3 regions of the Streptomyces sp. NPDC012888 genome follow, and region 3 is predicted to be linked to each of the others. Evidence: riboswitches for the same ligand, from Rfam matches in the RefSeq annotation. Region 3 holds a riboswitch; each other region holds the start of a gene.
What was found. Region 3 has a riboswitch for cyclic di-AMP ahead of ACFY61_RS04445 (M23 family metallopeptidase). Riboswitches for the same ligand answer to the same signal wherever they lie in the genome.
Positions count from the first base shown of each region.

Region 1: it holds a riboswitch for cyclic di-AMP, as region 3 does, so the genes downstream of both, ACFY61_RS18285 (transglycosylase family protein) here and ACFY61_RS04445 (M23 family metallopeptidase) in region 3, are expected to answer to the same signal.
Region 2: it holds a riboswitch for cyclic di-AMP, as region 3 does, so the genes downstream of both, ACFY61_RS22430 (LysM peptidoglycan-binding domain-containing M23 family metallopeptidase) here and ACFY61_RS04445 (M23 family metallopeptidase) in region 3, are expected to answer to the same signal.

Region 1 is NZ_JBIBBM010000009.1:222,034-225,972, reverse strand. It holds gene ACFY61_RS18295 (septum formation initiator family protein) at 1-137, opposite strand, end outside; gene eno (phosphopyruvate hydratase) at 237-1,532, opposite strand; gene ACFY61_RS18285 (transglycosylase family protein) at 1,784-2,494, opposite strand; cyclic di-AMP (ydaO/yuaA leader) riboswitch at 2,498-2,671, opposite strand; gene ACFY61_RS18280 (transglycosylase family protein) at 2,948-3,939, opposite strand, start outside.
Region 2 is NZ_JBIBBM010000013.1:49,119-53,057, forward strand. It holds gene ACFY61_RS22420 (aspartate aminotransferase family protein) at 1-723, shown strand, start outside; gene ACFY61_RS22425 (tyrosine-protein phosphatase) at 740-1,546, opposite strand; cyclic di-AMP (ydaO/yuaA leader) riboswitch at 1,798-1,971, shown strand; gene ACFY61_RS22430 (LysM peptidoglycan-binding domain-containing M23 family metallopeptidase) at 1,974-2,999, shown strand; gene ACFY61_RS22435 (SGNH/GDSL hydrolase family protein) at 3,155-3,939, shown strand, end outside.
Region 3 is NZ_JBIBBM010000002.1:458,805-462,743, reverse strand. It holds gene ACFY61_RS04450 (M16 family metallopeptidase) at 1-1,238, shown strand, start outside; cyclic di-AMP (ydaO/yuaA leader) riboswitch at 1,446-1,604, shown strand; gene ACFY61_RS04445 (M23 family metallopeptidase) at 1,617-2,411, shown strand; gene ACFY61_RS04440 (GntR family transcriptional regulator) at 2,597-3,280, shown strand; gene ACFY61_RS04435 (HPr family phosphocarrier protein) at 3,547-3,828, opposite strand.

The DNA.
Region 1 (3,939 bases), on a different contig from region 3:
AGCAGGGCGGCCCGTCCGGTGAGCCGGCTGCGGCGCACCTGACGGCGCGACTGGGAGCGGTAGACGTGGGCCGCGGTGCGCTCGCCGAGCTGCCTGAGCCTGGTCGCGGTGGAGAACCGGTCCCGGTTCCCGGCCATGTCGCGCCTCCCCTTCATACGCAGTACGTCCCCGCCCACGGTACGGGACCGCGGGCGGGGACGTAGGGAGGCTCAGGCCGTGATCAGCCCTTGCTGTTTCTACTGGTTCGCAGGGCGGAAACGCGGGAAGGCGGAACGGCCCGCGTACACCGCGGCGTCGTCGAGGATCTCCTCGATGCGCAGCAGCTGGTTGTACTTGGCGACGCGCTCGGAGCGGGCCGGGGCGCCGGTCTTGATCTGGCCGCAGTTGGTGGCGACGGCGAGGTCGGCGATGGTGACGTCCTCGGTCTCGCCGGAGCGGTGCGACATCATGCACTTGAAGCCGTTGCGCTGGGCCAGCTCGACGGCGTCCAGGGTCTCGGTCAGCGAGCCGATCTGGTTGACCTTCACGAGCAGGGCGTTGGCGGTGCCCTCCTCGATGCCGCGGGCCAGGCGCTCCGGGTTGGTGACGAACAGGTCGTCGCCGACGAGCTGGACCTTGGCGCCGAGCTTCTCGGTGATGACCTTCCAGCCGGCCCAGTCGTCCTCGAACAGCGGGTCCTCGATGGAGACCAGCGGGTACGCGGAGACGAGCTCCTCGTAGTACTCGGTCATCTCGGCGGCCGAGCGGGACTGGCCCTCGAACTCGTACTTGCCGTCCTTGTAGAACTCGGACGCGGCGACGTCGAGCGCGAGCGCGATGTCCTTGCCGGGGGCGTAGCCGGCCTGCTTGATGGCCTCGAGGATGAGGTCCAGGGCCTCGCGGTTGGAGCCGAGGTTCGGGGCGAAGCCGCCCTCGTCGCCGAGGCCGGTGGAGAGGCCCTTGTCCTTCAGCACCTTCTTGAGGGTGTGGTAGACCTCGGTGCCCCAGCGCAGCGCCTCGGAGAAGGACTCCGCGCCGATCGGCGCGATCATGAACTCCTGGATGTCCACGTTGGAGTCGGCGTGCGAGCCGCCGTTGAGGATGTTCATCATCGGAACGGGCAGCAGGTGCGCGTTCGGTCCGCCGAGGTAGCGGAAGAGCGGCAGGTCCGAGGCCTCGGAGGCGGCGTGGGCCACGGCCAGGGAGACGCCGAGGATGGCGTTGGCGCCGAGGGAGCCCTTGTTGTCGGTGGCGTCCAGGTCGAACATGGCCTGGTCGATCAGGCGCTGCTCGGTGGCGTCGTAGCCGACCAGCTCGGGGCCGATCTGCTCGATGACGGCCAGGACGGCCTTCTCCACGCCCTTGCCCATGTAGCGGCTGGGGTCCCCGTCGCGGAGCTCAATGGCCTCGAAGGCACCCGTGGAGGCGCCGGAGGGAACTGCAGCACGGCCGGTGCTGCCGTCGTCGAGGCCTACCTCGACCTCGACCGTGGGATTGCCTCGGGAGTCCAGGATTTCCCGGGCTACGACGACGTCGATGGACGGCACGAGCATCTCCTTCTGGGATGTGACGCGAGATGTGCGGTGGCGCTCGGACCGTGGCACGGCCCTGCCGGACTAGAGCCTAACCGGCTTCGGGCGGTCGGCCAGCCGACCGCCCGGGTCCTGGGACGAAAAAGGGCCCGAATACCTGCCTTCCAGGACATACGACCCTTGCGGAGGGGTCCGCGGAGGGGTGCGGACGCACAGCCGCCCGGTGCGTCGGGGACGCACCGGGCGGGTGTGGGTGCCCGGAAGGGGCGGGGTCAGGAGAGGTTCAGCTTCTGGCCCGGGAAGATCAGGTCGGCGTCCGGCACGATGTCCTTGTTCAGGTCGTGCAGCTTCTCCCAGCCACCCTGGATCTGGTGGGCGTCGGCGATGGCACCGAGGGTGTCCCCGGCCTTCACCTCGTAGGACCCGTTGCCCGTCTTGGGGGCGGCCGGCTTGGCGGCGGGCTTCGACGGGGCCGGAGTCTGGGTGCGCTCGGACCGGGTGGTGGTCTCGGTGCGCTTGGTCTCCTTCTTGGACTCCGTCTTCCGGGTCTCGGTCTTGCCCTTGGAGGAGGACCCGTTCGAGGTGCCGGTGGAGCCGCCGCCGTTGTACGCGGCGTTGGTCAGGCCCTTGCCGCAGTGCGGCCAGGCGCCCTTGCCCTGGCCCTTGAGGACCTTCTCGGCGATGGCTATCTGCTGCGCCTTGCTGGCCTGGTTGGCCTGCGGGGCGTAGGACTTGCCGCCGAACGCGGCCCAGGTGGACGCGGAGAACTGGAGGCCGCCGTAGTAGCCGTTGCCGGTGTTGATGGACCAGTTGCCGCCGGACTCGCACTGGGCGACGGCGTCCCACTGCGAGGCCGTGGCGGCGTTGGCGGTGCCCGCGGCCATCAGCGGGGCGGCCGCGGCGGCGCCGACGACACCGGCGAGCGCGACGACGCGGGTGGCCTTGGAGGCGCGGCGGTGCTTGCCCTTGCCGGAAAGCAGCATGGAACTTCTCCTCACCGACGCCTGCGAGGTGAGCTGTCGGGTTCGGGCGAGTGAGTTGCCCGGTCACGCGTCCTAGCGCGTGGCTTAACCCCTAGCCGGTCGGTGACCGCCGGTCAGACGGCCGCCTTCCGGCGGAAACCTTGGTTCCCCCGCTCCTGCCTTCGGCGCTCGAAGCGACGACTGTTCCCTCCGTCCGCCGGCAGGATTCGGCGATGCGGTCGAAGGAGCCCACGGTGGCGGGCGATTCAGAAGGTAGACAGGTCCCGCCCGGATCTTCAACGTGCGTTTCGAGCGCGAAACGGCCCCTACTTGCGCTCCCCGGAGGGGTGTTTGCGCAGGTGAGGGGCCGGTTCCCGGAAGGTCACAGGTAGGACACGCCAGTTGGGCGGAAGAGACGCATGTCTCACTTACACGAAGCGGACATTAAGCGCTTTCCGGGGCACTGAACTCGCCCTATTCGTGGGTTACATCCAGATTCTGACCCGGCTTGATGAGGTCGGCGTCGCCACCGATGACCTGCTCGTTGGCCTTGTACAGGGCGCTCCAGCCGCCCTTGACCCCCTGCTGGTCCGCGATGCTCGACAGGTTGTCGCCCGGCTGGACCGTGTACTTCGACTCCGAAGTGGCGTCGGGGGCGGTCGGGGACTCCACCGCGGGCGCCCCGCGGTGCTTCCCGGTGCCCGACCCGGCGCCGGGGGCGGTGGGCTCCGTGGTGCCGCCGGGGGCGGTGGGCGCCGTGGGGTCGGCGGGGCCGATGGGTGCGGTGGGGTCAGCGGGGTTGCCGGGGGCGGAAGGTGACGTGGGATCGGTCGGTATGACCGGAGTGCCCGGCCCACCCGGAAGGCCCGGAGTGCCGGGTGTGGTCGGGTTGGTGGGAATGCCCGGGATGCCCGGGGCGTCCGTCACGGGCGGCGCGACCGGAGCGGTCGGGTCAGTCGGCGCGGTCGGCGTGGTGGGAGCCGTCGGCGTGGTCGGCGCCGTGGGCACCGTGGGCGCGGTCGGCGTCGTCGGCGCGGTCGGCGTCGTCGGTACGGTCGGCGCCGGCGTGACCGGGGCCGTCGGCCCGCTGGACGCCGGGGGCAGCGGTGCGGGCATGGTGCCGGGGGCGAACACCCCGCCGGGCGTGGCCGGGAGGTGGGTGTCCGGCCGGGCGAAGGTCTCCTCCGGGCGCTCCGGGGCCTTGGCGTCGGCCTCCGGCGCGCCCGGGTCCACCCCGGCGGACGGCCCGTTCAGGGTGAGCCCGGCGGACACGCCGCACTGGCCCCAGGCCGACGGGCCCTCGGCGGCCAGCACCCGTTCGGCCACGGTGATCTGCTGCGAGCGGCTGGCGAGGTCGGCGCGCGGGGCGTAGTCGAGCCCGCCGGCGTCCTTCCACTGCTCCTGGGTGAACTGGAGGCCGCCGTAAGCGCCGTTGCCGGTGTCGGCACTCCAACTGCCGCCGCTCT
Region 2 (3,939 bases), on a different contig from region 3:
GCCCAGGAGCTGCTGCGCCGGCACAAGGCCCTGCTGATCGCCGACGAGGTGCAGACCGGCCTCGGACGTACCGGCACCTTCTACGCGTACCAGCACGAGGAAGGGGTGGAGCCGGACCTGGTCTGCGTGGCCAAGGCGCTGTCCGGCGGATACGTGCCGGTCGGGGCCACCCTCGGCAAGGACTGGATCTTCAGGAAGGTCTACTCGTCCATGGACCGGGTGCTGGTGCACTCGGCCAGCTTCGGTTCCAACGCGCAGGCCATGGCGGCCGGGCTCGCCGTCCTGTCGGCGATGGAGCAGGAGGGGCTCGTGGCCCGTGCGCGGACCATGGGTGACCTGCTGCGCGGACGGCTGGCCGCGCTGGTGGGCGAGTACGAGCTGCTGCACCAGGTGCGCGGCCGCGGCCTGATGGTCGGCATCGAGTTCGGGCGGCCGTCCTCGCTGGGGCTGCGCAGCCGGTGGGCGATGCTCCAGACGGCCCGCAAGGGCCTGTTCGCGCAGATGGTGGTGGTGCCGCTGCTCCAGCGGCACCGGATCCTCACCCAGGTCTCCGGGGACCACCTGGAGGTCATCAAGCTGATCCCGCCGCTGGTGGTGGACGAGCGGGACGTGGACCGGTTCGTCACCGCCTTCCGGGCGGTGATGGACGAGGCCCACGAGGGCGGCGGCCTGATGTGGGAGTTCGGCCGCACCCTGGTGAAGCAGGCCGTCGCGAACCGCTGACGGCCTGCTCCTGCGGTCAGTCCAGCAGCCGCTCGCGGAGCCGGCCGAGGGTCTCGGGGGAGAGGCCGAGGCCCTCGGCCAGGTACGCGTCCACGCCTCCCCAGGTCTCGTCGATGGTCTCGAAGGCCGCGGACAGGTACCCGGCCCGGGCGTCGAACAGGGGCGCCAGGAGGGCCATCACCTCGGGGGAGCGGGCCTCGGGGGAGTCGCTGCCCCGCCGGACCCGGTAGCGGCGGTGCGGGGCGTTGGACTCCAGGTAGTCGGCCATGACGGCGGGCCGGTCCACGCCCAGGGCGAGGAGCGTGACCGCGACGGACAGGCCGGCCCGGTCCTTGCCGGCCGCGCAGTGCATCAGCGCGGGCACGCTGTCCTCGGCCAGGGCGTGCAGGACCCGGCTGTGCTCGGCGGTACGGGTGCGGACCATCCGCCGGTAGGAGTCCTCCATCCGGGCCGCGGCCCTGCCGTCGCCGAGCAGCCGGCGCAGCTGCTCCAGGTCGCCGTCGCGGACCATCTTCCAGAACTCCTTGCCGTCCGCCGGGTCGGAGAGCGGGATGTTCACGTTCCGGACGCCGGGGAGCACCACGTCGGGGCCCTCGAGGGTGACGTCGGCGGCGTTGCGGAAGTCGAAGATGGTGTGCAGCCCGAGCGATCCGAGAAACTCTGCGTCGGTTTCGGTGGCATGTGCCAGATGTCCGCTTCGGAAGAGTCGTCCCGACCTGACCCGTCGTCCGTCCGTCGTCGACAAACCGCCCACATCACGGAAGTTGCGCACACCGGACAGTTCGGGCTCGATGGACGAAGGGTGGGGTATCTGCTGCGTCACGTGGACTCCTCCGCGTCGGTTCCGGCTCGTGAGCAGGATCATACGGTGACGTTGCGTGGCGGACGGGGAAAGTCGAATTCCCCTGCTGGAAAGGCCGTTGACGCCCGGGAATGGACGGAGGGTGACCGTAATCGCGCCGGCCCCCGAAGCTGACGAATAGTCCGCTGAATTCATGGCTTGTTCCGTGCCACCGAACTCGATTACGGTCAGCCCCGATCCGGGTGGACCGCCAAATCCTGCCGCCACCCGGGAAACCGCACCCGACCATTCATGAGCGCGGCAGGAGCGGGGGAACCAGGTAGGCCGCCGCAACGGATCTTCTTTCCGCTGCGGCTAGGGGTGAAGCCGTACATGTCCGCATGTGAGGCCGGACATCTCCAGTCCGAACCCGACAGCTCACCTCGCAGGCGCCGGAGAGGAAAGAGCCATGCCCGGAAAGGGTAAGCACCGCCGCCCCAAGTCCAGCCCGATAACCCGCGGTTTCGTCGCGGCCGGCACCGGCGGCGCGGCCCTCGCGCTCCCGCTGCTCGGCGCCGCCGGTGCGAACGCGGTCGAGCTGCCCGCCGCCCAGGCGGGCGGCAAGATCCCCGCCCAGCGGACCGCCTCCGTGCCGCAGACCGCTCCGGCTGCTCCGGCCGCCCCCGCCGCCGCGCCGCAGAAGGCCCGTTCCGTCTACACCGTCGTGCCGGGTGACTGCCTGTCGCAAATCGCCCAGGACCAGGACATCTCCGGCGGGTGGGAGCGGCTCTACGCGGACAACCGCGAGGCCGTCGGCTCCGACCCCTCCCTCATCCACCCCGGCCTGCGGCTGCAGTTCGGCGGAGCCGCCGCGCAGCCGGCCGGCGCACGGGCCGAGGCCCCCGCCGAGGCTCGCGCCGAAGCCCCGGCCGAGGCTCCGGTCGAAGCCCCCGCCGAGGCCGCGCCGGTCCCCGCTCCCCGCCAGGAGAGCGCCCCGGCGCCCCGCCGGGCAGCCCCCGAGGCCGAGGCCCCGTCCGGCTCCACCTCCACCTCCACCTCCACCTCCACCTCCACCTCCGGCGCCTCCGCCGCCGGGTTCGTCGCCCCGGTCACCGCCCGCGTCTCCACCCCGTACGGCGCCAGCGGCGCGATGTGGTCCAGCGGCACCCACTCCGGCGTCGACTTCGCCGCGACCTTCGGCACCAGCGTCAAGGCCGTCGGCGCCGGCACCGTGGTCAAGGCGGGCTGGGGCGGCTCGTACGGCAACGAGGTCGTCATCCGGCACGCCGACGGCCACTACTCGCAGTACGGCCACATGTCCCAGCTGTCCGTCTCGGTCGGCCAGACCGTCAAGGCGGGCCAGCAGGTCGGCCTGGTCGGCTCCACCGGCAACTCCACGGGCCCGCACCTGCACTTCGAGATCCGGACCGGCCCCGCGTACGGCTCCGACGTCAACCCGCTGAGCTACCTGCGCTCGAAGGGCGTGGGAATCTGACGGATTCTTCCGTCCGCAGACGACCGGGAGCCGGGAATCCGAGGGGGATTCCCGGCTCCGGGCCTATTCCGGTCCGACTCGTGGCAAAGATCACGGTCCGTCAACCCATGGCTACGGTCGCGTAGGTCACAGTCTTGCGTGAAAGATATGGCGACGTGGCAGGCGACGACTCGACGACTCAGACATTCCAGGCCATTGGCTCGTACGTGGCGCTCGGCGACAGTTTCACCGAAGGAGTCGGGGACCCGGGACCGGGAGACTCCTTCGTCGGCTGGGCCGACAGGCTGGCCGTCCTCCTGGGCGACCGCCGCGACGAGCACGACTTCCGCTACGCCAACCTCGCCGTACGGGGCCGGCTGCTCGACCAGATCGTGGCCGAGCAGGTGCCGCGGGCCAAGGAGCTCGCACCCGACCTGGTCAGCTTCTGCGCCGGCGGAAACGACATCATCCGCCCCGGCAGCGACCCCGACGACGTGGCCGAACGCTTCGAGGCGGCCGTCGCCGACCTCACCGGCGCCGTCGGCCGCGTCATGATCACCACCGGCTTCGACACCCGCGGCGTACCCGTGCTCCGCCACATCCGCGGCAAGGTCGCCACCTACAGCGCCCACGTGCGCGCCATCGCCGACCGCTACGACTGCCCCGTGCTCGACCTCTGGTCCCTCAGGTCCATCCAGGACCGCCGGGCCTGGGACGGCGACCGGCTGCACCTGTCTCCCGAGGGCCACACCCGCGTCGCCCTGCGCGCCGCCCAGGTCCTCGGCCTGGACGTCCCCGCCGACCCCGACCAGCCCTGGCCGCCGCTGCGCCCCCGCGGCTCCGCCGAGGCCACCCGCGACAACATCCAATGGGCCCGCGAACACCTCGTACCGTGGATCGGACGGCGGCTGCGCGGGGAATCCTCCGGAGACCACGTGGAACCCAAGCGGCCGGACCTGCT
Region 3 (3,939 bases):
TCGAGATCGTCCTCGACGCCCCGCTGGACGCCGAGCCCGAGGGTCTGGACGGCGTGGCCACGATCATGGCGCGGGCGCTCTCCGAGGGCACCGACAAGCACTCGGCGGAGGAGTTCGCCGCCGAGCTGGAGCGTTGTGGGGCCACCCTCGACGCGCACGCCGACCACCCGGGCGTCCGGGTCTCCCTGGAGGTCCCGGCGTCCCGGCTGCCGAAGGCCCTCGGCCTGCTCGCCGAGGCCCTGCGGGCCCCCGCCTTCGCCGACAGCGAGGTGGACCGGCTGGTCCGCAACCGGCTCGACGAGATCCCGCACGAGCTGGCCAACCCGCAGCGCCGGGCCGCGAAGCAGCTGTCCAAGGAGCTGTTCCCGGCCGCCCTGCGGATGTCCCGGCCCCGCCAGGGCACCGAGGAGACCGTCGCCCGGATCGACTCCGCCGCCGTCCGCGCCTTCTACGAGGCCCACGTACGGCCCGCCACGGCGACCGCCGTGGTCGTCGGCGACTACACCGGGACCGACCTGGACGCGGTCCTCGCGGACACCCTGGGGACCTGGACCGGCGGTGCGGCCGCACCGCGCCCGGTTCCGCCCGTCACCGCCGACGACACCGGGCGCGTGGTCATCGTGGACCGGCCGGGCGCCGTCCAGACGCAGCTGCTGATCGGCCGGATCGGCCCGGACCGGCACGACCGGGTGTGGGCCGCCCAGGTGCTGGGCACCTACTGCCTCGGCGGCACCCTCACCTCGCGCCTGGACAAGGTGCTGCGCGAGGAGAAGGGCTACACCTACGGGGTGCGCGCCTTCGGGCAGGTCCTGCGCTCCACCGAGGAGGGCACCGGCGCCGCCATGCTGGCCATCAGCGGCTCGGTGGACACCCCGAACACCGGCCCGGCGCTGGAGGACCTCTGGAAGGTCCTCCGTACCCTCGCCGAGGGCGGACTCACCGACGCCGAACGGGACGTGGCGGTGCAGAACCTGGTGGGCGTGGCTCCGCTGAAGTTCGAGACGGCGGCCTCCGTCGCGGGCACCCTCGCCGACCAGGTCGAGCAGCGGCTCCCGGACGACTACCAGGCCCGGTTGTACGCGCGGCTGGCCGAAACCGGCACGGTGGAGGCCACTTCGGCGGTGGTCAGCGCCTTCCCCGTGGACCGGCTGGTCACGGTCCTGGTGGGTGACGCCTCACAGATCGAGGAGCCGGTCCGGGCGCTCGGCATCGGAGAGGTGACCGTGGTCGCCAACTGACCCCGGCGCAGCGCGTTTTGACGAAGGGCCCCGGTGGTTCGTCCACCGGGGCCGCTTTGTGCCGTCAATGTCCGCTTTGCTGGAGAGGTTTCCTGTATGCGGTGTGGCGTGGGTAACAAAAAGGCCTCTCTGTTTGGTGATTGACTGATGATCCGCCTAGCGTCGGTCCCGCTGTCCGTCAGCTGCAACAGCCGCACCCGCGGCACCGGACAGCGATCGCCGAGTCCCCGTCAGGCGCGAGCCTGGGGAGCCGGGGACCCACACAGTCCCTGGGGTGAATCGGACCGCCTCGCAAGAGGGGGCCCGTAGGAGACCTTCCTGCTCCGAACCCGTCAGCTAACCCGGTAGGCGAGAGGGAAGGAAAGGATCAGCCTCTCCATGGCGTTTGGCAGTCGTGCCGCCGGTAAGCACCGTGGCTCCAGCCGTCTGAGCAAGAAGACCGCCGGCATCGCCGGTATCGCCGCCCTGGCCACCACGGGCGTCGTCGGTTCCTTCGCCGCTCCGGCCTTCGCCGCCGACAACAACGACAACTCGGCCCAGGACACCGGCCTGAACGCCGTCGTCGTCGCGGACGACGTCGCCGGCGACATCGAGGACCAGGCCCAGGCCCAGCAGCACGCCGCCGACGCGGCCGCGGCCAAGGCCGCCGCCGAGGCCGAGGCGAAGCAGCGGGCCGCCGAGGCCAAGCGCATGGCCGAGGCCCGCGCCAAGGCCGAGCGCGAGGCCGCCGAGCGCGCCGCCCGCGAGGCCGAGCGCAAGCGCATGAACACCTTCGTCTCCCCGCTGGCCGACTCGTACGTCTCCACCTCGTACAAGGCCGGCGGCAGCATGTGGTCCTCCGGCAGCCACACCGGCATCGACTTCCACGCCGCCTCCGGCACCGTGGTCCGCGCCGTCGGCATGGGCACCGTCGTCGAGGCCGGCTACGGCGGCGCCTACGGCAACAACGTGGTCATCAAGCACGCGGACGGCACGTACACCCAGTACGCCCACATGTCCTCGCTGAGCGTCCGCGCCGGCCAGCAGGTCAGCGCCGGGCAGCAGATCGGGCTCTCCGGCTCCACCGGCAACTCCAGCGGCCCGCACCTCCACTTCGAGGCCCGCAGCGGCTCGGAGTACGGCTCGGACATCGACCCGATCGCCTACCTCCGCTCGCACGGCGTCACCGTCTGACCCGAGGCGACCCCCGCGCTCACGGGAAGACCCCGGCCCGGTTCCCACCGGCCGGGGTCTTCCCGTTCCCGCTCCCGTTCCTGCTCCCGTTCCCGCTCCCGGCCGATTCCCGACTCCGCTCGGAAATTGCGGCATTCTGCAATAGAGTCGGGACAATGGCACCGGTCATGAGGCGGAGGTCTGTCTTGCGTATTCCAGCGCGTGCGGTGTGCTCGGCAATCCGCGACGACATCGTGGGCGGGGTATTCCAGCCCGGCGCGAGACTCACCGAAGAAGTGCTGGCCCGGCGATACGGAGTTTCCCGCGTCCCGGTGCGCGAGGCGCTGCGCACGCTGGAGTCCGAGGGCTTCGTCACCACCCGGCGCCACGCCGGGGCGTGCGTGGCCGAGCCGACCGAGCAGGAGGCGGCCGACCTGCTGGAGCTGCGGGCGCTGCTCGAGCCGCTGGCGGCCTCCCGGGCGGCCCGGCGGCGTACGGACGGGCACCTGAAGGTACTGCGCGGCCTGGTCCGGCTGGGCCAGGGGCGGGCGCGGCAGGGGCAGGTCGAGGACCTGCGGGCCCTGGGCGGCTGGTTCCACGAGACGCTGGCCCAGGCCTCGGGCAGCCCCGGGCTGATCGCCCTGCTCGCCCAGCTCCGGCACAAGGTCGCCTGGATGTACACGGTGCAGGCGCCGGCCCGGCCGGTGGAGTCCTGGGCGGACCACGCGGCGATCGTGGACGCGCTGGCGCGCCGGGACGCCGAGCGGGCCCGGGCGCTGGCCGCGGCCCACGCGGAACGCGCGCTGGGGGCCCACCGGATCCGGGTGTGGCCGTCCGTGGCGGTGAGGGAACCGCAACGTGCCGTAAACACGGCGAGCGGCCGGCATTAACACGAGCCGTATACAAAGACCGGGGGAACCGCCCCGCGTTTCGAATTCGCGCGTTCGCGCGGCGGCGGGAAATGCGGAGCGCCTGTCCGGAATTCACCCCTGACCAATTCGGTCTGCTCGCGGGGCCGGGCCATTACGGAATTCGGCCAGCCGGGAGATTCACCCGGGACGGGCGGCGCGACGGAGCACCCGTGAAAACGACGGAAGCCGCGGCCCTGAAGGGGAGCCGCGGCTTCGCGTGCGTACCGGCGCCGAACCCGAAGGGGTCAGACGGTCTCGGGGAGCTCTTCGAGACCCTCGGCGACCAGCTTCGCCAGACGGTCGAGAGCGGCCTCCGCGCCCTCGGCCTCCGACGCGAGCACGATCTCCTCGCCACCCTGGGCACCCAGGCCCAGCACCGCGAGCATCGAACCCGCGTTGACCGGGTCCCCGCCCGCCTTGGCGATGGTCACCGGGACGCCGGAAGCGGTGGCCGCACGGACGAAGATCGAGGCGGGACGAGCGTGCAGGCCCTCGGCCCAGCCGACGTTGACGCGGCGCTCTGCCATGGTGATGCCCTTCAGGTTCTTACGGTTGTCTAGACCAGTCTCTCACGGCGTCCGGAATGCTCGGACCGACCTGCGCCCGGGATTCCCGGGCCGTTCGGCCTTTCATAGCTT